Regions from separate parts of the Sinorhizobium garamanticum genome, predicted to be linked through region 3. Evidence: predicted binding sites of a transcription regulator. Region 3 holds the regulator's gene; each other region holds the start of a gene.
What was found. Region 3 encodes LexA, which represses DNA repair genes until DNA is damaged. Its sites were predicted from a motif close to TGTTCNNNNTGTGTTCNG; they were not measured.
Positions count from the first base shown of each region.

Region 1: a site for LexA is predicted at 1,500-1,517, ahead of PZN02_RS12405 (ribonuclease T2). Genes of this name have one in related genera too.
Region 2: a site for LexA is predicted at 4,165-4,182, ahead of PZN02_RS08060 (fibrinogen-binding protein). Genes of this name have one in related genera too.

Region 1 is NZ_CP120373.1:2,672,178-2,680,352, forward strand. It holds gene PZN02_RS12395 (DMT family transporter) at 1-308, opposite strand, end outside; gene PZN02_RS12400 (alpha/beta hydrolase) at 323-1,258, opposite strand; gene PZN02_RS12405 (ribonuclease T2) at 1,538-2,311, shown strand; gene ettA (energy-dependent translational throttle protein EttA) at 2,429-4,078, shown strand; gene PZN02_RS12415 (ArsR/SmtB family transcription factor) at 4,473-5,495, shown strand; gene metF (methylenetetrahydrofolate reductase [NAD(P)H]) at 5,498-6,433, shown strand; gene PZN02_RS12425 (DMT family transporter) at 6,938-7,876, opposite strand; gene PZN02_RS12430 (lytic murein transglycosylase) at 8,112-8,175, opposite strand, start outside.
Region 2 is NZ_CP120373.1:1,735,592-1,743,766, reverse strand. It holds gene hmgA (homogentisate 1,2-dioxygenase) at 1-261, opposite strand, end outside; gene PZN02_RS08080 (MarR family winged helix-turn-helix transcriptional regulator) at 339-803, shown strand; gene PZN02_RS08075 (Lrp/AsnC family transcriptional regulator) at 800-1,279, opposite strand; gene hppD (4-hydroxyphenylpyruvate dioxygenase) at 1,412-2,524, shown strand; gene PZN02_RS08065 (helix-turn-helix transcriptional regulator) at 2,604-3,392, opposite strand; gene PZN02_RS08060 (fibrinogen-binding protein) at 4,408-5,112, shown strand; gene PZN02_RS08055 (hypothetical protein) at 5,261-7,345, shown strand; gene PZN02_RS08050 (type I secretion system permease/ATPase) at 7,367-8,175, shown strand, end outside.
Region 3 is NZ_CP120373.1:3,649,094-3,657,268, reverse strand. It holds gene PZN02_RS17210 (SDR family NAD(P)-dependent oxidoreductase) at 1-783, shown strand, start outside; gene PZN02_RS17205 (SMR family transporter) at 771-1,061, opposite strand; partial or broken gene PZN02_RS17200 (SMR family transporter) at 1,109-1,444, opposite strand; tRNA gene PZN02_RS17195 (tRNA-Asn) at 1,520-1,594, opposite strand; gene PZN02_RS17190 (hypothetical protein) at 1,735-2,028, shown strand; tRNA gene PZN02_RS17185 (tRNA-Cys) at 2,323-2,396, shown strand; gene lexA (transcriptional repressor LexA) at 3,064-3,783, opposite strand; gene PZN02_RS17175 (TOBE domain-containing protein) at 4,013-4,282, shown strand; gene PZN02_RS17170 (hypothetical protein) at 4,406-4,612, opposite strand; gene PZN02_RS17165 (hypothetical protein) at 5,010-5,528, opposite strand; gene PZN02_RS17160 (hypothetical protein) at 6,278-6,577, shown strand; tRNA gene PZN02_RS17155 (tRNA-Ser) at 6,753-6,842, opposite strand; gene PZN02_RS17150 (hypothetical protein) at 6,919-7,071, opposite strand; gene PZN02_RS17145 (protein-glutamine glutaminase family protein) at 7,180-8,175, shown strand, end outside.

The sequences.
Region 1 (8,175 bases), 980 kb from region 3:
ATCACCTTCAGCGTGGTGATGAAGGAGAGCATGGTCAGCACCAGAAGCCCGCCGCGCAGTGCATGCAGCGCGCTCTTGCGCCAGGTGAGATCGAAGAGGGTGCGGCGGATAAGCACGACCGGCAGGATGAAGACGACCTGCAGCAGGAAGCGGACGGCGGTGATCTCGGCCGACGGAACCGTGGCGATCGCAAGCTTGGAGAAAATGTCGATCAGCGGCGAAATCAGAACGGCGATGACCATCAGCGTCAGGCCATAGGAAACGCGGTCGTGAGCGGCAGCGATTTTGGGCAGGGAGAGGTCGGTCATGGTCTTCCGTCTCGTCAGCGCTTCCTATCGACCGCCTTCTGGCACCAGGCGGCGAAGTCTTCGATTGCCTTCTCGCGGCCGATCTCGTTGAGCGTCTCGTGGCGCATGCCGTCATGGATGGTAACGGTCACGTCGGTCATGCCGCGTGCCTTCATTCGCCCGGCGAGCCAGCGAATGGCGGCGCCGTTGGATGTCGAAGGATCGGCGCTGCCACCGACCAGATGGACCGGCAGATTGGCGGGCAACCGCGCCAGCCGGTCCACACGGGCGCCGGCGAAGGCGAATTTGAACACGTCGATCCAAAGTGAAACCGTCGCATCGAAACCGCAGAGAGGATCGGCCACATATTTGGCGACTTCGCTTTCGTCGCGCGACAGCCAGTCGAAATCGGTCTTCCGATCGGCAATCGCCTTGCTCCATGCGCCGAAGGTGAGCTTCGTCAGCAGCGGACTCGGCACGTCCGAACCTTTCAGCATCCTCTCGATCGCCAGTATCGCCTGGCCGCCTCGGCCGGCAATGCCGGGGCGGAAATTGGAGTTCCAGACGGCGAGCGCGTCATAAAGCTCGGGATCGGTTTCTGCGGCGTTGAGCGCGATGAGGCCGCCCATCGAATGGCCGAAGAGGATAATCGGCAGCCCTGGATGGCCGGCGGCGGCCACGTCGCGCATCGCCCGCACGTCCGCTATGACCTTCGCCGCCCCGTCGCGGTGTGCGAAGGTCGCCAGCGGGGCATCCGGCGCCCGGCTTGCGCCATGGCCGCGATGGTCATGCGCATAGACGTGGAAGCCACGTTTCGCCATCGCCTCGGCGAAGCGCGCGTAGCGGCCGGAATGCTCGGCAAGCCCATGGCTGACGATGAGAATGCCCCGCGGCTCGATCGAGGCGGCGAAGTGCCGCCAGCCGAGCGCAGCACCCGTCGGGCTTTGATGCGTCCTCACCTGCCCGAACATGCCATGCCCCCGGAACAATCGTCAGACTCTCGCGTGCGGGTTGCCAACGGAGCGTCCGTTGCGCGAACCGGAAACACTTTCCAGCGGAAAATGCGCTTCTCAGCGGAAAATGCACTCCGGCCGATATCAAATCGATTTGCGCCGCAAAGGCAATCGCTGCTTGTTGCTTGTTGCGCATGAGGTCACAACGAATCCGGAAATGAAGATTAGGGGTTGCAATTTTCGCGCTTTTGTCGATATTTGTTCTCGTTTTGTTTTCCTGTTGGAGGCTATTTGAAAATGCGGGCGAGGGTGAAAACGAATCTTGCGAGAGTTGCAACGCTCATTCTGGGGCTGGGACTATCCTCCTTTGCTGTAGCCGAGGAAGTGTCGACGGACGAAGCGACGGGCGTGGCAAGCTCCGGCAAGACGCAATATGTGCTGGCGGTCAGCTGGCAGCCGGGATTTTGCGAAACGCGGCCGAACCGCAACGAATGCGCGGACCAGACGGCAGACCGCTATGATGCTACGCACTTTTCGCTTCATGGCCTCTGGCCGCTGAAGAAAAGCTATTGCGGCGTCGAGGCGGAGCTCAAGGCGCGCGATCGGAAGGGCGATTGGCTGGAGTTGCCGAAGCTTGCCATGTCCGACGAGACCGCTGCGCGTCTGCTTGTCGCCATGCCGGGCGTCAAATCAGGCCTCGATCGCCACCAATGGCTCCAGAGCGGCACGTGCCAGACGGCAAAGGCCGAGGATTACTTCAAGCAGCAACTGCGTCTTCTCGACGAACTGAACTCGTCCCCCGTGCAGACCCTCTTTGCCGACAAACTTGGTTCGGAGATCGGCGAAAGTGAGATCAAGCAGGCTTTTGACCGGAGCTTCGGCGCCGGTGCTGGTGACCGGGTGCGCATGCGTTGCCAGACGGTCAACGGCCGCAGCGTCATCACCGGCCTCACCATCGGACTTTCCGGGGATCTCGCAGGCAAGGACGACCTTAAAAGCCTGATCCAGGCGGCCGGGACGACCGAGTTCAAGTGCGCCAAAGGGATCGCCGACGCTGCCGGGCGCAGCTGATCCGCGACGGTTCTTGCCGGAAGGGATTGGCGTGGGCAGGCCCTTGGCGGATTGCCCCGCCACCATAATTCGCCTACATAGCGGGCAAATTTCCCTTCCGATGCGGAGCATTCCCTTATGGCACGTCAGTTCATCTATCACATGGCCGGGCTCAACAAGGCCTATGGCAACAAGAAGGTCCTGGAGAACATCCATCTTTCGTTCTACCCGGACGCGAAGATCGGTATTCTCGGCCCCAACGGCGCCGGTAAGTCGACGGTCCTTAGGATCATGGCGGGCCTCGACCATGAATATACCGGCGAAGCCTGGGTCGCCGAGGGCGCAACCGTCGGCTTTCTGCAGCAGGAACCGCAGCTCAATCCCGCAAAGACCGTGCTCGAGAACGTCATGGAAGGCGTTGCCACCAAGAAGGCGATCCTCGATCGCTACAACGAGCTGATGATGAACTATTCCGACGAGACGGCGGAAGAGGGTGCCAAGCTCCAGGACATCATCGACAGCCAGAACCTCTGGGATCTCGACAGCCAGGTGGAAATGGCGATGGACGCGCTGCGCTGCCCGCCGAGTGACGCGGACGTCAACAATCTGTCGGGCGGTGAGAAGCGCCGTGTGGCACTTTGCAAGCTGCTGCTGTCGCAGCCCGATCTTCTGTTGCTCGACGAACCGACCAACCATCTCGACGCCGAGACGATCGCCTGGCTCGAGAAGCATCTGCGTGAATATCCCGGCGCCGTGCTGATGGTCACCCACGACCGTTACTTCCTCGACAACGTCACCGGCTGGATCCTCGAGCTCGACCGCGGCCGCGGCATTCCTTACGAGGGCAATTATTCCGCTTATCTGCAGGCGAAGGCCAAGCGCATGGCGCAAGAAGGACGCGAGGAGGCTACCCGCCAGAAGGCCATCAGCCGCGAGCAGGAGTGGATCGCCGCGAGCCCGAAAGCCCGACAGGCGAAGTCCAAGGCGCGTGTCCGCGCCTATGACGAACTGGTCAAGGCAGCCGCCGACCGGCGTCCCGGCGACGCCCAGATCATCATTCCCGTCGGCGAGCGCTTGGGTCAGGTGGTTATCGAGGCGGAGAATATTTCCAAGGGCTATGACGACCAACTGCTGATCGACGGCCTGAGCTTCAAGCTGCCGCCCGGCGGCATCGTCGGCGTCATCGGTCCGAACGGCGCCGGCAAGACGACGCTATTCCGTATGATCACCGGCCAGGAGCAGCCGAACGATGGTTCGTTCCGGATCGGTGACAGCGTGCAACTCGCCTATGTCGACCAGAGCCGCGACGCGCTCGACCCCAACAAGACCGTCTGGGAGGAGATCTCCGGCGGCAGCGACATCATCAAGCTCGGCAAGCACGAGGTCAACTCGCGCGCCTATTGCTCGTCCTTCAATTTCAAGGGCGGCGATCAGCAGCAGAAGGTAGGCACGCTTTCGGGCGGCCAGCGCAACCGCGTGCACCTCGCGAAGATGTTGAAGTCCGGCGGCAACGTGGTCCTGCTCGACGAACCGACGAACGACCTCGATACCGAAACGCTTGCGGCACTCGAGGACGCGCTCGAAAACTTCGCCGGTTGCGCGGTCATCATCAGCCACGACCGCATGTTCCTCGACCGTCTGGCAACCCATATCCTTGCCTTCGAGGGCGACAGCCATGTCGAGTGGTTCGAAGGCAACTTCGAGGATTACGAAAAGGACAAGATCCGCCGCCTCGGCCCGGATTCGGTCAACCCGAAGCGCGTGACCTACAAGCGTCTGACGCGTTAATGCATGTCGCCCAAAAGTGTGCAGCAGTTTTGGGACAACGACATGCATAAGAATTAGGAACTAAAGCGCGTCGCATGAGATTGCCGAACACGACGGCTTTAGTCGGTGGCGGCTTTGGGGGGCGAAGCGTCCAAAGTCATAAGTTCGAGAGCTCCGCGCATCCAAATGGACGCGCGGAGCTGTATCACTTTGAATTGCCGCATGATTTTGTCCTTAAATCGGTATCGATTTAAGGAATCATGCAGTAGGGCTATCTTTGGACGGGCGGATCACAGGGTCCGCCCGTCTCCTTATCCTGTCTTCGCCGCGTCATTCGATTGTCTTTGCGCGCAAATTCGCTTGCGCACGCCTCGCAAATTACATAAACATATCTTTATGTGTTGATGAGGAGACGATGGTGAGCCGAGGAACGCTTGGGTTGGACGCGTTGGTGGACGTGCTGAAGGCGGCGGGTGAGCCGACGCGGATGCGCCTCCTCGCGCTGCTTTCCGCGGGCGACCTCACGGTGACCGATCTTACCGAAATTCTCGGACAATCGCAGCCTCGTATCTCCCGGCATCTGAAGCTGCTTGCCGAAGTGGCGCTCATTGATCGCTACCAGGAAGGGGCCTGGGCCTATTTCCGCCTGCGGCAGGAGGGGGGGCGCGTCGCGCTGGTGCGTGAGCTGCTCGCGGCGGCTGCGGCCGAAGACGCCATTCTGGCCAGGGATGCCACGCGGCTTGCCATCCTGAAACGGCAGCGTGCCGAGAAGGCGCAGGCCTATTTCAGCCGCAATGCCGCCGAATGGGATGAACTGAGACGGCTGCATATCAGCGAAGGCGATGTCGAAGCCACGTTGAAGGAGATGGTCGGGGAGGAGCCGGTCGAAAGCCTGCTCGATCTCGGCACGGGCACCGGTCGCATCCTGCAACTTTTCGAGGGCATCTACCGGCGCGGCATCGGCGTCGACGCCAGCCGCGACATGCTTGCCGTGGCGCGCTCCAACCTCGATAAGGCCGGGATCACGAAAGCTTCCATCCGCCACGGCGATATCTTCAACCTGCCGCTCGACGGGCAGGCTTTCGATCTCGTGACGATCCATCAGGTGCTGCATTTCCTGGAGGAGCCGGAAGCGGCGATTGCCGAGGCCGCGCGCATGCTCGCACCCGGAGGCCGGCTCGTCATCATCGATTTCGCACCGCATGGGCTCGAATATCTGCGTAACGAGCATGCCCATGCACGCCTCGGCTTCTCCCATCAGGCGATGGCCGATTGGCTGCAGAAGGCTGGCCTCGCGCTCGAGAAAACAACCGACCTCGCGCCGGAAGGCGCGGACGAGGGCAAACTGACAGTGACGATCTGGCTGGCGCGCGATCAGCGCGTCGCCGATCACATCGCCGATATGCCGCGTCAGCGCGTTCAGGCAGGGGGAGTTTGAGAATGGCGACACGCACGCTTTATCCGGCCGAGCGCGGTAATCTCCGGCTGTCATTCGAGTATTTTCCTCCGAAGACCGACGAGATGGAGGTGCAGCTCTTCCAGACGGTCGCCGATCTCTCCGTATTCAACCCGGCCTTCGTCACCATGACCTATGGCGCCGGCGGCTCGACGAAGGCCCGTTCGCTGACGGCGGTCAGGCGCATGATCGGGGAGATGGGCCTTGGAAACACCGCGGCGCATCTGACCTGCGTCGGCGCCCCGAAAGCCGAAGTCGATGCGGTGATCGAGGAGTTCCTGGCCTTCGGCGTCCGGCATTTCGTGGCGCTCCGGGGCGACCCGCAGGGCGGCATCGGCAGCGCCTATCAACCGTTTCCGGGCGGTTATGAAAACGCCGCTGCCCTAGTGAAGGCCCTGCGCGCCCGTGGCGACTTCGAAATCTCGGTTTCGGCCTATCCGGAAAAGCACCCGGAGAGCCCGGATGTCGATGCCGACATCGACATGCTGAAGCGCAAGGTCGACAACGGCGCGACGCGGGCGATCACCCAGTTCTTCTTCGATAACGATGATTTCGAGCGCTATCTGGAGCGCGTGCGAAGGGCCGGCATCCAGGTTCCGATCGTGCCGGGGATCCTGCCGATCAACAATCTCGCTCAGGTGCAGAGGTTCGCCGGATTGTGTGGTGCGCGGATTCCCGAGGCGGTCATTTCGCGGCTCGCCCATCTTGAAGATCAGCCCGCGGAGCGGTTCAAGGAAGCGACCCATATCGCCGCCGAACAGATTGTCGACCTCGCCCGGCGCGGCGTGCGCGATTTCCACCTCTACACGATGAACCGCTCGCCGCTTGTCACCGCCGTTTGCGATCTTGTCGGTTACGCGCGTGTGCCGGCGCAGGAGGCTGCTGTCGAGCGTCCGATGAGGGCGGTGGCGAGCGCGTAGACGTCGCCGTTCGGAAGCCAGGTTTCTGGCAACGATAAAGCCCATGAACGGATCGGCGTTCATGGGCTTTGGTTTTTATCGCAGCCTGTTGACCGGGTACTCTCTGAGTGGCCTGCCTACAAATCTTGCTGCAAATGGCTTTTCCGGAAATTTAAGTCCTTGTCTCGGTTTGGACTTTCAGCGGCCCTGCTCAGACAAAAAGCATTACGGCCACGAATGCGAACGCTGCACTGATCATGAGGACATTCAACGAATGTGTAAGTCCCATAAGCTGATCCTCCCTGCGTTGACCGGTAAAACATAGGGCGAAAAAACGGCGCATGAAAGCGAAACTTGTGCTGCGCTGCGAAAGACAGAATGTCAAAAAACGTCGTTCACAGGCATAAGTGTCGGAAATTGTTTGATATTTTCCACTGCCACATTTTTTTCACAATTGCTTCGCGCTGATTAATGTAACCGTTTGTAATGCTCCGTGAGCCTCGCCGAAGCCATTTTGATTCGGTTTCAGGTCGAATATCGAAGCCTCAGGATGCGTCCGTCGAGGACCGCGAGGCCGGCTGCGATGAGCGCCATGCCGGCGATATCCGCCGCTTGCAGTGTCTCGCCGAGAAAGAGATAGCCAAGCAGTATGGCGCTCGGCGGCACGAGCAGCGTGACGAGCGAAGCGTTGGTCGCACCGGCCTCCGCCATGATCCGGAAATAGAGAATGTAACCGTAGGCGGTGGAGACAAGGGCGAGGCCAAGGATCGCGAACACGGCGGTCATCGGCGGCGCGGGCAGCATCCAGGGCGTATCGGCGAGGGCCGCGATCGGCAACATCATCAGTGTCGATGCCGTCAATTGTCCGGCTGCCGTCACCGGCGGCGCCAGACTGCGGAAGCGCTTACCGTAGGTTGCCGCCAGTCCGTAGCTGACGGCAGCCAGCACCGGCAGGACGAGCGCCCAAAGCGGGATCGTTGTGGAGTTGCCGACAAGGCCCGCAAGCGCACTCGGCCCTATGAGCACGACGGTGCCTGCCAAGCCCAGCAGGCAACCGCTGATCTTGGCGGCGCTCAGCTTCTCGTCGTCTGTTGCCATGTTGGCGATCAGCACGGTCCAGATCGGGGTTGTCGCGTTCAGGATTGCGGCGAGCCCTGCGCCGATATGGGTCTGGCCGAGGAAGATGAAAGCGTGCGGAATGGCGTTGTTGATCAATCCCATCAACAGGAATTCGGGCCAGCGTTCCTTGAGCGCCGGATAGATGCCGTAGCGGCCGCGGATGTAGATGTGGAGAGCAAGCGCCGCGAGGCCGAGACGCAGGAGAACCAGCGTGAAGGGCGGCACATGGGCAACGGCAACCCGCGCGAAGAAGAAGGAGCCACCCCAGATAAGTCCGAGCAGGGTCAGGAGCGCCCAATTGCGCATCGTCATCTGTGTGTTAATCGCTTTTGCCGGTGAACTCATGGTCGTGCCCGTGCCAATCTGCAAGTTATGCGCAAGCCCTAATACAGAGAAGCGGGCGTTGCCACCCGCTTCTTGCTTGGTTCGAATGTTTTCATGCCCGTCACGGTCGTCCAGTGACGAGCGCAATTCTAAAGCGCCATGCGTCTTTTCAGACGCATAAAGGTCGCTGTAGCGCTTTGAATTGCTGCATGTTTTTGTCCTTGAATCGGGTCCGATCAAGGAAACATGCAGTGGATCAGAGCGCGCCGAGGAGTTCCGGCGTTGCCCAGCCGTCGGCGGGCACTCCGAGCTTCAGCTGC
Region 2 (8,175 bases), 1.9 Mb from region 3:
GAAACGTCCGGTGTGCCTGACGCTCGGGCGAATGCGGTAAAGCCAGGAACGCTCGTTGGTGCCGCGCGGCGCGGTGAACGGAGAACCGGAAAGCTGCTCCGCGTATAGTCCATATTCGCATTTCTGCGGGCTGTTCTGGCCCTGAGGCAGCGCGCCAGGCAAGCTTTCGGTCTCGAAATCGTTGCCAAATCCGGGCATGTAGGAGAGCGCCCGTTCCGCACCCGTGCCGGCTTCGTGTTGCTTTTCCGCCTTTTCCAACATGACTTGCACCTCCTCTTCTCCTCGCTATATTGGTTGCAATCGTAACTATTGATTTTGTAACTATCAAGGAAGACGCCATGGCGCGGGATGGGTTCGAACTCGAGAACTTCCTGCCGTATCGGCTCAACCGGGCGGCGGAATTCGTGGCCCTGCGCTTTGCCGCGCAGTACAAGGCACGTTACCAGCTTACCCGTCCCGAATGGCGAACGCTCGCCGCGCTCGGGAGTTCCGGCCGCAGCATGACGGCGACCGAAATCGGCGCGCATTCCACCATGCACAAGACGAAGGTTAGCCGCGCCGTCTTCAGCCTCGAACAGCGACGCTGGCTGAAGCGCGAGGAGGACGGTCGCGACCGCCGGTTCGAGCATCTGGCGCTGACGCCCGCAGGTGAGCAGGCCTACAAGGAACTGACCGAACTCGCCAGCCGCTATCAGGCCGAGCTGCTTTCGATGCTCGGAACAGAAGACATGGCGGCGCTTTCCACGGGCCTGCGCGCCGTCGAACGCGCGATGAAGAAATCGGCCGCGCCAGAAGGTGGCTAACCCTTCACCCGCTCCGGTATCGGCAGCCCTTCGAAACTCTTCAGCGTTTCGAGCACGATCGATGTCTTCACGTGCTGGACGCTGTCATGCGGCAGAAGCACGTCGTTGACGAAACGCGAAAGCCCGGCGAGGTCCGGTGTCACGACGCGTAAGTGATAGTCCATCTCCCCCGTCAGCGCGTAGGCCTCCAGCACTTCGGGCAAACCGGACACCAGCTTGCCGAAACGCTTGGCATTGTCGCGATTGTGCGTGGCGAGCGTCACCGAGATCACCACCATCAGATCGAGCCCCAGCTTCTGCCGGTCGATCTGCGCCTGATAGCCGGTGATATAGCCTTCCGCCTCCAATCGCGACCGCCGACGCGAACATTGGGACGGCGAAAGCGCGATGCGCTCGGACAATTCGTTGTTGGTCAGATGCCCATCGCGCTGCAGTTCGCCGAGGATCTTGAGATCAAATCCGTCAAGCTGCTCCATTCATGCGCCCTCGCCCACTCTGCCGCACAATTCATGCGTTGAATCGCCGAATTCACGCAAGAATACAAGCATCATGCATCCGATTTGCGCCATACTCCAGCAAAGTTTGGAAGAATGAAGAGGAGGCTTCCGATGGGCCCGTTCCCGCACGACGCACCACCCCCGAAAATCAGCGCGGACAACCCCGCCGGGACGGACGGTTTCGAGTTCGTCGAATTCGCGCATCCCGAGCCGGAGAAGCTGAACGAGCTTTTCACCCGCATGGGATATATGGCCGTCGCCAAGCACCGGACGAAGGACATCACTGTCTGGCGGCAGGGCGACATCAACTACATCGTCAACGCCGAGCCGGGCTCTCATGCCATGCGCTTCGTCGACAAGCACGGCCCTTGCGCTCCGTCGATGGCCTGGCGCGTCGTCGACGCGAAGCATGCATTCGAGCACGCCGTTTCCAAGGGCGCCGAGCCCTATACCGGAGGCGACAAGTGCCTCGATGTTCCGGCAATCGTCGGCATTGGCGGCTCGCTCCTCTACTTCGTCGAAACATACGGCGAAAAGGGCTCGGCCTATGATGCCGAGTTCGAATGGCTGGGCGAGCGCGATCCGAAGCCCACGGGCGTCGGCTTCTACTATCTCGACCACCTGACCCATAACGTCTATCGCGGCAACATGGACAAGTGGTGGGCGTTCTACCGTGAACTGTTCAACTTCAAACAGATCCACTTCTTCGACATAGACGGCCGCATCACCGGCCTCGTCAGCCGCGCGATCACCTCGCCTTGCGGCAAGATCCGCATCCCCTTGAACGAGTCGAAGGACGACACCAGTCAGATCGAGGAATATCTGAAGAAGTACAAGGGCGAAGGCATTCAGCACATCGCGGTCGGAACCGAAGCAATCTACGACGCGACCGACAAGCTTGCGGAAAATGGTCTCAAATTCATGCCCGGACCACCGGAGACCTACTACGAAATGTCGCGCGAGCGCGTCCACGGCCATGACGAGCCGATCGAGCGGATGAAGAAACACGGCATCCTGATCGATGGCGAAGGCGTGGTGAATGGCGGCATGACGAAGATCCTGCTGCAGATCTTCTCGAGGACCGTCATCGGACCGATCTTCTTCGAGTTCATCCAGCGCAAGGGGGATGAAGGCTTCGGTGAGGGCAATTTCCGCGCCCTGTTCGAATCGATCGAAGCCGATCAGATCCGCCGCGGCGCACTTGGACCGCAGGCGGCCGAATAGGTCTTCGGTATCGAGACAAACAGAAGGGCCCCTCGCCGGCAGCGAGGGGCCCTTTTGTTCGAAAAGCCGCGAACTCTCGTCAGTTCCAGCGCGAACCGAGCCGCGCTTCGGACATACCGCGGTCCGCCTCATGCGTGAAATAGCGGGACGCGGCTTCCGTCCGGTTACGCACGTTCATCTTCTTGTAGATGTTGCGCACATGGACCTTTACGGTGTTTTCCGACAGACCGAGACGATCGGCAATGATCTTGTTCTGTGTCCCCATGCAGATCAGATCGAGAATCTGCACCTCGCGCGCGGTCAGCACACCCATGCGAGCATCGCGCTTCGGCTCCGGGGCAACAAAGGCTTCGACAACCGCTTCCCGCCGGGCGCGAAGGGTCTCGCCGGCGAGTCTTACCGGCGCAAGGCGCCTGACCAGCGCCGCCGGAAAATGTTCACCGCCCTTCATCAGAAGATCGATAACGGTCAAGCAGACGTCCAGATGAAGATTGAGAGGCAGCACGCCGTGGATCAGTCCTTCATCGACAAAGCTGGCGATCGATGAATCGAGCACCTCCGCATCCTCCACCACGAGCCCGATCGCGGCCTTCGGGTGGAATTCATGGATCATCCTGAGAACGGACGGAAACGTCGCCACCGGCAAGCGATAAAGCATCACCAGCGTGACGTCGACGAGGTTGCCGTCAAGCAGGCTGTCGGGATCGGACAGGCTGACGACGTCCTGGCCCTGAAACCGCGCGCCGACCGCCTGCATCAGGCATTCGGCGAACAGATCCACCTTGGCGAGCATTACGATTTTACTTTTCGTGGTTAATACTTTGTTGTTGTCTTCAAAATTGCTCAGGTTCGAGCTCGTACGATACATTTATCCCCTCCTTGGGAATTCCCATTTATTTTAATGGGTGTTCCAACCCCACTTGGAGCAGCCCGCGTTTGAAAATTTCTTCAAATACTGCGCAAAAAAAACGAACAAAAAATTCGCTATAGCTAATGTATCGTAAAGATGGGGGAGGCGAAACCACCCAAAAGGGTTAGATGCTCCTCACCTTCGCGTCTAAATCGTCCGAAAACGAACCAATTTTGGGCCAATCGGCCTCGAAAGGCCCCGGACCAAACACCCCCTGGTTTTCGAGGGGAATTCCAGACGATCGTAGTGACCGCAAAAGCGGGCGATGGGTGCCCGCCTTTGCTCGGCTAGGACGGAGGAGCAAGGGCGAGCCGTCGACATAGCTACAATGGATTATGCGCCACCACATCGAAGGTGGTAGACGTGTTCGGGGCAACCCAAAATTGGCAGGCCACGACTTTTGCCGCGCGCGCACGACGGCGTCGATCGATGCCAATTCCTAACAATTTGAATTAGCCCATGAAATCTTGTTATTCGCTGATCAGCCGTTTAATCGCGGGCGCCGCGGCGAACCGAACCACCTTCAAGCGCACTGCGCCAGATTCGCAAGTATTAACATTATCTTAACCTCATCGATCGGCACGGCTAAAGATTCAAAAAAGCCATTGAATACAAGAGACTAACCACAATTGATGTCTTTCGTTCATCCGCATTCAGGCTCACACTACCATCGTCGCGCTTGAGTTTGCACGACCCACGGACTGCTTTTGTATCATGCGTCGCAGCCGCGGAGTACATATATCGAGCTGCTACTCGACATATGATGTAACCGGTATTTGTAGTACGTAGCAATTTATGTAGAAGTACATACAAGCAATTATACTATGAATACAAAGGGAAAATATCGGAACCCAACAGACGAATTACATTTTATACTGATTCGTCTGAACTTCAAAAGAGAGCCAGCTCCGCAAAAATCCTATAAAAGATGAAAGGGTTTCGGTGCTGGCTCCCTCTGCGAAGGGAGTTGTAGATGACCGATACCCCGTTAAAGGATTTTCGGGCCGACAACAGTATCAACACCGATGACGACTTGAAGATTGGCGTGCTTGCCGACGGGCTTGCGAGTGGCAGCGTCCATGCCAAAAACGTCGACTTCGACGCGACAAGCCATCGCAGCATTGCCGACGGCAACAACATCACCAGCAAGATCGACGCAAAAGAAACCGGTGAGGACAACCATCCTTCCGTCAGCGAGCCTCCGGCACTGGACGACACAAGCGGCTTCGGCAATGTCGGCATCGCCACTGACGTCACCTTCAATCTCGGCGACGACCTTTCCTTCAGCCTGAACCTCGATCGCATCCTCGATCATTCGCTGAGCGCCGTCGGAAACGACACCGGGTTCACCATCGTGCAGGCAAACAGCCTCGCCGATCAGGATCATGCCTATAGCGTCAAGATGAACAACGCCAATCCCGACAACGCTTCGAATGCGGATGGCGGGCATGCGGAGAGCGGCGACGGCATGCACTTCGGCACGAGCTCCGACTGGGATCTCAAGGTCGGTCACGAGGTTGATGCCAGTGCCAAGGCCGATGCATCCGTGACCCTTGCAAGCGGGGAGTTCCATCAGGAGATCGTTCAGGGCGCGAACCTCCTTAGCAACGCCGTCGATGTCAATGTCGTCGGCGGCGACTTGGACGTGACCTCTACTGGGCAGGACAGCGACGGTTGATTGATCCTTGGAGACGAAGAAATGTGCGCTGGCCGGCCGCGCTGGTGCACAGATGGATGGTTGATTTGGGGTCGGTTCAGCGCGCCTTGGCAATCGCCAGTCGGCCCGCCGAGGTCTCCCTTTGCTGCCGGAGGGAAGGATCGGGGTAATGCACGCGGAGAAGGTCAACGAAATCGTTGCGCATTTCCTTGGGCTGTTCGAGACGGCGACCGACGAGGCACGCATAAGGCATCAATATCTGCAAGGCAGTGAAACCCGGAAGCCTGCGCCTGAGGACAGCGGCGGCGACACACCACTACCCGATTTCAAGTGCTCTTTCGAACTGAAAGACTACGATCCGGACATTTCGTATCAACCATCAGGCTACCGCCTCGAGGGCTTCGATATCGTCGGACGCTCGCAATTCTCCGACGACACGTCCCCTGATCCCGTCTCGCTGGACGACTTGACCATCCAGCCCAGGCTTTTCAGCACCGTCGCAGGTCCGTCCGGCATCGCACCGGACCACATGGCGCCGCACCATGCGGCACCGGAGCAGGCGCCGGTCGTCCAGGGGGACGCGGGTTCGGTCAGCGGTCAGATTCTGCAGGTCAATCTCCTTCACGACGACGACGTCCTCGACATGAGCGGTTCACCGACGGCGGCCGGTGACGCGAGCTACGTCACCGAAAAGCTCGCGGAATACGTCGAGGAAGCGACGAACGCCTCACCGCTCGCGCAATTGGGCCAGATCGACAGTTCCGGGGCGCTTGCGGCGCTTGCCGCGCATCTCAAGGCCCTCGCCGCGACTGTGCGCGCCGACGAGCCGCAGCAGTCGGACGACCACGCTACGCCCGTGGACCAGACGTTATCCGCGACAGTCGCTCCGGCCGATTTGCCGGAAGATGACCGCGGCACAGAGGTTCGCGCAGCGGACGACATCGAAGGCGTCCACGTGAACGGCGCGCATGTCGAGGTTCTTCCGGAACTCGCCAACTTTCTGCCCCCCGGCGCGAATGGCGCCATTCAGCCGAACAGCGACAACGGCAGCGCGCTAGAAGTCGAGGCGGGGGCCAACAAGGTCAGCAGCTTCGCAAGCATCGTCAGCGCCAGCGCAACCGCATCGGTCACGGTTGTGATGGGCCACTACCATCAGATCGACGTCATCTCACAATCCTACGTCTACGCCGACAACGACAAGGTGAATGCCTCCTTTGCCGAGGGCGCTTACGAAGCCGTCTCGCAAACCATCGCCATGAACATCGCGAATTTCGAGCGTCATGAGTTCGACGCGCCGGCAGGGGAGATGGCAGGCGCCGCAGATCAATTGTCGGCCTTCCCGACGAGCTGGCGCGTCAACGTCATCGAGGGCGATCTGTCGATCGTCCACTGGATCGAACAGTATAATTACGTCAGCGACAACGACACGGTCTCCATTACGACCAGCGGCGCGGAAACCACCGTGCTCACAGGCGGTAACGTCGCGGTCAATTTCGCCTCGTTCGTCGATTTCGGCAGCCAGTACGACCTTGTAATCGTGGGTGGCCATATCCTGGACATGAACCTCATCAGCCAGGTTTCGGTCCTGTACGACAACGATCAGATCCAGGGGATCTCCGCCGGCAACGGCATCACTCTTGATGAAGGCGGCAATCTCGTCTGGAACGCGGGATCGATCGAGAACATCGGCGACAACGAGCGCTTCGAGAGCGTGCCGGACTACATGCACCAGGTCGTCGACAATATTCGCGAGGGCACGGATGACGTGCCGGAAGCACTGGCGAACGACCAGGACTTCGCAGGGTACTCGAGCCTGCACGTCCTCTACATCACCGGCAATCTCTATGACGTCAACGTCATCAAACAGGTCAGCATTCTCGGTGACGCCGACGCCATCACCTACACGGCCGGCGGCACGCCGGAAGAAGGGCTCGACACCGAGGTGACCGTTCACGTCGGCAGCAATACGGTGGTCAACGTCGCCCAGATCATCGACTACGACAGTTTCGGCCAGACGACCTATGTCGGCGGCGAGGTCTACTCCGACACGATTCTCATTCAGTCCGGGATTGTCGACATCGGCCGTGATGGCGACACGCTGCGCTTCCAGCCGGACGGCCTTGCAAACGAGGTCATTGCATTTGTCGGCGAAGACGATCCGGCACCCACCGGCGAGCGCGTCGGCGATACCGCCAACGGGACATCGTGGAGCGACGGTCAATGGAACGACGTCATGCACACGGTGCTGACATAACGACGATCGCGAGGGAGTGCCATGAACGATCTGTCCAAACGGTATGTCGATGAAGGCAAACCGTTGTCGCGCTCGGCACCGGAGCTGAATCTACCTGGCACGCCCAAGGTTCCGCCAATCTCTACCTTCGAGGAACCCACAACATCCGATCAGGACGCCGAAGGCCCATCGCATCCGGAACAGCCGGGCACCGAAAGGAAAAAGACGCGCGGCAACGAAAGCGGCAAGCGCGACGAGATCAAGAGCCGGCCGGGGCCGCTGTCGCCGACGATCAACAATGAGCCAGGCCCCTTCAGGGAGGGCGAGCGCCGTCCGACCGCGCGTGACGCCGACGGCAGGGACGCAGCCGACAATGGCGGAGAGGGAAAGGACGCATTTCACAAGCGCACGGGACCGGTAAACTTCGCTGCAAGCCTGCAAAACTGCCTGGCGGCCGTCCAGCACAACATGCTGATCGTCGTCGTCTTCACCGTCGCGATCAACGTCCTCGTGCTCGCCATCCCGATCTACCTGTTCCAGATTTCCGACCGGGTTCTGACAAGTCGGTCGCAAGACACTTTGCTGATGCTGACGATCGCCGTCGTCGGGGCGATTGTTCTGCAGGTGGTTCTCGATTCCATTCGCCGCTTCATCCTGATGCGGACCGCCGTCGAGATCGAAGTCCAGCTCGGCGCACCGATCCTCAGCGCCGCCGCGCGAGCATCGCTGCACGGCAGCGGGCGAGACTACCAGGTGCTGAGCGACCTGCAGCAGCTTCGTGCCTTCATCACGTCGGGTACGCTGGTCTCGTTCCTTGACGCACCTCTGACCCCGCTTTTCGTGGTCGTCGT
Region 3 (8,175 bases):
GGCATCGGGCGCGCCGTCGCCCTCAGGCTGGTTGAGGAGGGCTATTCGGTCGTCGTGACGGCACGTAGTCACGAGAGGCTAGTGGCGCTTCAACATGAGGCATCAGGCCCCGGCAGGATTGTCGTTCTCGATGGGGACGTCACGGATCCGAGCGACATGGAGCGCTTGCTGGCGGCTATCGAATACGATCACGGCCGGGTGGCTCTGGCCTTGCTCAATGCGGGCGTAGTGATTCCGGTGCGCGGCGACGATCTTAGCCGGGAAGCCTTCGACAAGAGCTTTGCCGTCAATCTTCATGGCGTCGTCAATTGCCTCGTGCCCGTTGTCGAGCACATGAAGGCGAACGGGCATGGCCAGATCGCTATCGTGTCGTCGGCGGCGGGCTACAGCGGCCTGCCGATGGGCGCCGCATATGGGGCGACCAAGGCGGGGCTCATCAATATGGCCGAGAGCTTGAAATTCGACCTCGATCGTATCGGCATCCGCCTGCAGTTGATCTGTCCAGGCTTCGTCGACACGGCCGCTTCGGCCAGAGGCAAGTTCCCGCGACCGGCTCTGGTGAGCGTAGAGGAAGCGGCGGAGCGCATTTGTCTCGGCCTGAAATCAGGGCGCTTCGAGATCACGTTCCCTAAACGCCTTACCTATGCGGCTAAACTGGCGCGTTTCCTGCCGTACAGCGCCTACTTTGCGCTTCTCAACTGGCTGGTGCCTGGGCGTGTGCCCGCGAGCACGGCGAAAAAAGCGCAATCCAGTACGAAGGGCCGGCCACGTCAGGCCGTGTGAAGCACGAGAACCGCACCGAAGACGAGCGACAGGCCGAGCCAGCCGACAGGTTTCAGCTTCTGACCGAAGAAGAGACGTCCGCAGATGGCGGTGCCGAAGATGCCGGTGGCGCCAAGCACTGCATAGGCGATGGCAAGTTCCATCCCCTTGACCGCCTCCGCGAGCAGTGCAAAGGCCGCGAGTACCAGGAGAATCGAAAGCACGCCCCAGCCGCGCCGCGCAAAGCCGTTCGACTTCGTGGAAGCCAGATTGGCAGCGACGTCAAGGACGCCGGCCATAACCGCGAAAGCGAAATAGAAGCTGTCGGCACTCGTCGGGCTGCTTCTCCCGCCGCTTCCTCCTCCTGTGCCTCACCGGCGTTGACGAGCAGTATCCCGACAACGGCCATCGACAGACCGAGCATCTCGCGGCCGCTCAGCGCATGGCCAAAGACGAACACGGAGACGAGCGTGATGAGAGCGACACCGGACCCTTCCCAGATGGCATAGGCGACGCCGACGGAGATTGTCTTCACGGCTTTGGCAAGGAACACGTATGAGAGCGCAATCGAAGCATACATGATCGCATGTCCGGCATAGGAGCCGGAGGCAGCCTTCATCGCCGTGAGGCCGGCGACCTCTGTCGCGATCGCGAGAGTCAGGAAAAGCCATGCAACACGCATGAGGAACCTTCAGAGACCACATCGACAAACAAAAAGAGCCATTCGGGCGTTTACCGCGAATGGCTCTTTTGAAACTGGCTCCCCGGGCCGGATTCGAACCGGCGACCTATCGATTAACAGTCGAGTGCTCTACCGCTGAGCTACCAGGGATCATCTGCACCGCAGAAGTGAGGCTGCTAATACAAATGCTTTTTCGATTTGCCAAGCGCTTTTTCAAAAAAAATTGACAACGTCGGTTGCGAGGCTGTGGAGAAGGCCCCAATTGTGGGGTGGAGCATGAAAGAGGAATAATGACGAACGGCAGGAAAGAACGGCATTTCGGCATCGATCCGCAGACACGCCAGATCGTGCTCGGGAAATGGCGCATTAACTTGCCGGACTCGCCGGTACTGCGAATCCTGGTTGGTACGCTTCTCATCGTGGGCGGCGTCTTAGGTTTTCTGCCGGTGCTCGGTTTCTGGATGATTCCTCTGGGGTTGCTTGTGCTTTCTCACGACATACCGGCGATCCGCCGCCGCCGCCGCAAGTTGGCGATTTGGTGGGCGCGTTGGCGCGGCCAGCAAAATTCCTCCGGCAAGTCCTGAGCGGGGCGCGCGAGGCGGCAGAAGCCGATGCCTGAGGGAGCGAGGGAGGCCGACGAATCGACTGCCGTGCTGCGATGTTTGTCGGCGCAGGGTCGCACGAGCTCGCTGATGGCACCGTAGGCACGCAAAGCTGCCGTTAGAATCGAAAAAATTCCGGGCTGGATTGCAGTTGGGGATCGCTGGGGAGAACGGCGAATGACTACGAGCGTTCCACCTTTTTCGAAAGCTTCCCCCTTGCGCTCCTCATAGATTCGTTCTAAACGCCGGCCATCGCTTGATCGATCGAGCGCGAGAGGCCTCGTGGCGGAGTGGTGACGCAGAGGACTGCAAATCCTTGTACCCCGGTTCAATTCCGGGCGAGGCCTCCAAAAGAAATCAAATGCTTAACATTTCTGCTTCAAGCAGATTTCGAGAATTGCCTAGGCCTCCGCTCAAGGCAATGACCTGGGCAGTGGGCCTCTACCTCGCCAGTTTCGCACTCTTCCCAACGAAGGTCCCGAAGCGGGTTGGAAGGGACACCAGAACTGGCTCTGGTACCCTCAGTGCCCCAACCGCCGACATGGATGTCGCCAGCGTGCGCTCACAGCAACATGTCGAGAAGCGCAGCGCACAAGAATCCTAAGACCTTTGCCAATGTCGGGTAGGACTAAGGTCCATGGATCGGGGTGGGCGGCGCCCTTAAACTCCACTGATATCATTTACAATGAGCTTTTACTTTGAAGCGCGGTTTGTAGACTCGCCGGTCTATGCCGAAGAGCAGGGCCGGCTTTTTCTTCTATTCCAAGGCTTCCCTCGTTCTACTGCATGTTTCCCTAAATCGTAGCCGATTGGGGATGAGGATATGCGGGAATTTACACTGCTATAGCATCCGTTGCGCGTCTGATAAGACGCGCGGCGCCGTGGATAAGACCTTTCGTGGGAAGCCGGCAGGTCACGTCTGCAGCTCTGAAAGAAACAATATCCTGTTCGAGCAGCACGGCTAAATGCGCACTGGCTCCCGCAAACCAGGCTCGAATTTCCGCTCAGACCGCCAAACTAGTGATAGCGGCGAATAAGGCCGACGAGCTTGCCTTGGATCTTGACGCGGTCCGGTCCGAATATCCGCGTTTCATAGGCAGGGTTGGCCGCTTCGAGCGCAATGGAGGCGCCCTTTCTGCGGAATCGTTTGAGCGTTGCCTCTTCGTCATCGACTAGTGCAACGACGATGTCGCCGGGATTCGCCGTGTTTGTATTCCGAATGATCACGGTATCGCCATCGAAGATACCCGCTTCGATCATCGAGTCGCCCTTGATTTCGAGCGCGTAGTGTTCGCCGCTGCCGATCATGTCGGCCGGGATGGAAATATCGTGCGTGTTGTTCTGGATCGCGGAAATCGGGACACCGGCCGCAATTCGTCCCATGACCGGCACCGAAATCATTGCAGTGTCGCTCGGTGGCGCCGATTTCGTCGTGGCGGCGGGCGCTACAGGTGGCTTGCCCAGGCTGCCTTCTATGACACTTGGCGAGAAGCCACGCCGAGGCTGCGGGCTCGCCATATAGGCCTCAGGCAGCTTGATGACTTCGAGCGCGCGCGCCCGGTTGGGAAGGCGTCGAATGAAGCCGCGCTCTTCAAGTGCGGTAATCAACCGATGGATGCCCGACTTGGAAGCGAGGTCCAGTGCGTCTTTCATCTCGTCGAAGGACGGCGGCACCCCGGATTCCTTCATTCGCTCGTGAATGAACAGAAGCAATTCCTGTTGCTTGCGGGTTAGCATGGCGCGTCACTCCAGAATCGCGAAACAAATCAAGAACAGACACTATCTGTTCCATATGTGTTCCGCAAGTACCTAAAATTCCGTGAATTTCTCTCGCCATCGCGAATTTCTCGAGGGAGGCCCTCGGTCGCTCCGCCGACCGCCGCGTCGCGAGCCACGGAAGGGGCAGGATCGCGCCTTTCTGGCCGGTCTTATGTCTCCGTCAGGCTGATCGGCGCGGTCATCGAGCATGACTGCAGGCCATCAGATCTCCTTCGTCATCCGGCCGGGGAACATTGGGCTCCAGCCGTTCAATGGTATTGTGAGTGATGCGGCGCCGAACAGCGTCAGCGGCCTCATCCAGGGCAAGGTCTTCCTGGTAGAGGTCGGGGAATACACGATCGGCATCGATGGCGATCAAAACCTGCTTGTTCGCACGCATCCCTCGATCGGCATCAGCCGTGGCGACCGCGTTCGCGCATCATTCCCCGAGAACAAAGTGTCCGCAATCTGCGACTGAGTTACTGCATGATTCCTTAAATCGGAATCGATTTAAGGACAAAATCATGCAGCAATTCAAAGTGCTACAGCGACCTTTGCGCGTCCGATTGGACGCGCGGCGCAGTGTGTCTTCAATTGCTCGCTAGATCGTGCGGATCATCTGCCAGATCTGCTCCGGATCCCTGACGCCGGTCTGGTAAAGCTTGATGATCCTTTGGGCGACTTCCTCAGCCTCATCGCTCCCCATCGTCAGGTTGCGTTCTTCGAGCGCCTTGTGCAGCACGCCCTCCAGGATCGCGACTTCACCGGGAAGGATAGGATAATCTCGGAAGTTATTGAAAGGGTTCATGGCCGATCTCCTCTTTGGGGCAAATCTGCCGGTGGGAACAGTCTACGCGTTTTTTCAGAGGGTGCGAACGGGAAACGGTCGCTTTACTACAGCGCCGCGCGCGTCTTATCAGACGCGCGAACGACGCTGTAGCATTTTGAATCGCTGCACGCTTTTATCCTTGGATCGGCCACCTTTTAGGAAACGTCCAGGCGGGCCCTTGGGCATATCGCGTTATCGCAATGGCGGTTGACGCGACCGGGGTTCTCGAAGCGCAAACAGCCGCGCCACGAAACGAAAGGCCCGCGCCGCCAACGTTATAAAGCCCGCACCTCGCCTCCGCGCCCGCCTCAGGGCGGCGCGGAGGCGTATGGCGGGATTCGACGACTCCCCCGAGGCTGACTGTGCCCGATGACCCCTAGTTGCTCGAAGCTGGATGAGGCAACATCTTCGGCGGCTCTTCCAGGAGAGTATAAGGTCCTTCAGGGCACTTGACGTCCGGGTTCACCGGGTGGAACAGGCCGAGAGGGTTCGGCTTGAAGATCCACGCATGCAGGTCGTAATGGTGGAGCTGCGCCGGCAGAAGCGGTTCATGCCCCTCCATGGGGCCGTCGAAGGGATGCCCGAAGAGCTCGGGATTCGGCTTGACGCCCGTGGCGAGCGGGATCAGCCATTCGACAGCAACGAGCTCCAGCTTGTCGCCATTTGGCTCATACAACAGCAATGTCGGCTTCATTGGATCGGGCTTCGGACCGATCAGCGCCGGATTCAGAAAGTGCACCCCCATCGTGCCCGTCGCATACGTGACGCATCCCAATGTCGAGAAATAGCCGTCACGCACCGCGGCAACGGGGTCCTTATATTTCTCAAGCGCTGTTTTCAGCTTCTCCAGCTCGGGCGGAAGCGCGTCGCTTGCATTCACCAGCGGTGCGGACATGACAGAAGCGCCCGCCGCGAGACAAACTGTCCGCAGCAAACGCAGTACCGAAGACATACGCATGGCTCGGTCCTCCCTCGCTCAACTCGCCTCCCGCGAGGAGCATGGCCGGCATGATACAGCGGGCGAGATCGCCATGCTATCGCGAAAGGGGTAGGGGATGCGCGCGATTGGGGCAATCGGAACAGGCGCGGGCTGGCTAATCCGGCGCTGCAATACGCGCCTAAGACCTTTGGCGACATTGCGCCGGACTAAGGTCCCATAGATCGAAGATGGCGACACCCTAGGTTTCTGGGGGTTGTCGGCAACGCACTCACAAGAACCTAGTTGTTTCAGAAGCGATTTAGGGCGGGGCCTGTTGTCCGCAAAGCAAAGGCCCCGCCTGTGTTGGGTGTCGGCAAGGACGCCATAAACAACAAGAAAGGCCGGCTGGACCGGCCTTTCTTCGTCACCCCATGCCGTTGCCAGTACATCCGTGGTCAACGGCACGAGGGACGCTCTAAAACTGAATCTAAGCGCCGATTATGACAGTGGCAAGTCGGGGTTTCGACACCTAACAGCTAGGACCAACCGCGACCTTCTAGAGGCGATCGGATTTGCGGATCTAACACCACTGGATGCCTGACACCCCATGCCTGACGCGCCGGCCGGTTGCCATTGGCAAAGTCCCCGATAGTCGAGCGCGCAGCCGTTCATCGGAGGTTCAGGCACGGTGGCTCAATCTGATAGCCAGAGAGGAGGAGTTGACTATGAAAAAGCTCTTATCCGTCCTCACAGCCGCGGTCCTGGCTGCGTCTTTCGCGTTACCGCTAAGCGCCGCGCCGATCTTCGTGCCGAAACCCGACCAAGTACAGGCCGGCCCTGTCGAACAGGTCAGACACTGGCGCCATCGTCATTGGCGCGCCGATCGCCATTGGAACCGGCGGTACGCATGGCGTTCCTGCCGTTACTACGGCAGGTGCTACCCCCGCCATTACCGGTACTACGGCTATCGTGATTATCACCGCTACCAACGGCGGCCTGGAGTCAGCATCTATTTTAACTTCTAGCCGGTAGCGCCCGCAGGGTAGGGGGAAGTCGCAATAATCGCGCCTCAAGCGGTGAAACGTGTCACCCTCAACACGGCCGCCACGCTCGAAGGGGCGGCGGGTTACGATGCGGCGGGTTACGATACGGCCGCTTCTCGTGAAAAAATCTTGGAAATCACAATGATTTCAATGTGAATGGCGGAGGAGGTGGGATTCGAACCCACGGTACGCTTTCACGCACGCCGGTTTTCAAGACCGGTGCCTTAAACCGCTCGGCCACTCCTCCAGTCGATTGAAAAGATTGAGAAATCCAGCGGTTGTTGACTACCTGAAAACAGCAACTGCTACCGCTTGCTACCCAATCACTCGACGGCTGGCTTTTTAGCAGCTTTGATCGCCGCGTCAACGTGCTCGGCGGTGTTCGCTTGCATCCCCGACATTACGTGCGAATAGAGGTCCAGCGTGATGCCGATGCGTTTCGCGGAGGCGAGCAGTGAAGTCGCATTTGCGATCATCGGAAGAAGCCATGATAAAACTAAAAGCTGTTTAGTTTGCCCTAAATTCTACGCAAGGACAGGCGCGCGGCGCTCTGATATTCTGGCGCATCTGGCGGGAGGTGTGCCATGCCAAATCCCAATGCGATTGTTTCGACCCGCATTGAATTCGATCCTCCGCTCGACCGGCCCGTTGCCGAGCTGCTGCGCGAGGGGCTTTGGGTCGAGCTCGAAGGAGGGCGCCGCGCCAGGCTTGACTCGGGCGATGCCCGATCGAGCGGCTTTGTGCAGGTGCTCGACGGGCTCGCCAGGCGCAAGGCGCCGGTCTATCTGGAGATCGATCCTAACAGCGCGGCGATCACACGGCTGCTGATCCCGCATGTGACGCGCCCGATGAGCATGCTTCCGAGCGACCAGGGCTATGAGGTCATGCTCGATAGGTCGCACGCTCGTCATGCACTGAGGCGCGACAATCCCGATTTCGCGACGCTCGAGCCGTTGCTGCGCGCCGCGCTCGACTCGGGGCAGTTGCTGATCGTCACCGAGGATGATGCACACAACATCATTGATATCCGCGCCTACACGCCCGGCCCCGATGACAGGCCGCTGCCGCCTTGGCCCAAACCCGATTCGCTGCCGTTCGAATGGCCGTGGTGGAAGCGTCTGCTCGACTGGATCTGGCGCTGGCCATTCTGGCCCTGGTGGTGGTTTCGCTGCGTTTCGAAAGCGACCGCCCAGCAGATTTTCGATGCGATGAGCGCGACAACTTGCCCGCCGCTCACGGTGCCAGCGCCCTGCATCCCTTTTCTCTATCCCGATGACGGCTGCTGGGGCCGCGCGCACGAGATGTGCCGGCTTATGATCAATATGGGACGCAAGCCGCGCAAGGTGTGGATACAGGGCAGCCTGCACGTTGCCACCAAGAACAATCCTAACTGTTTCGTGAACTGGGGTTGGCATGTCGCGCCGACGCTATGCGTGCGCCGAGGCTGGTTCTGGACGCAGCAGATGGTGATCGATCCCGCGCTCTTCACCACGCCCGTCACGCAGGCGACGTGGAAGGGGGTTCAGGGCGATCCGAGCGCCATGTTGACGCCGAGCGATGCGTCGATCTTCTATCTCTGG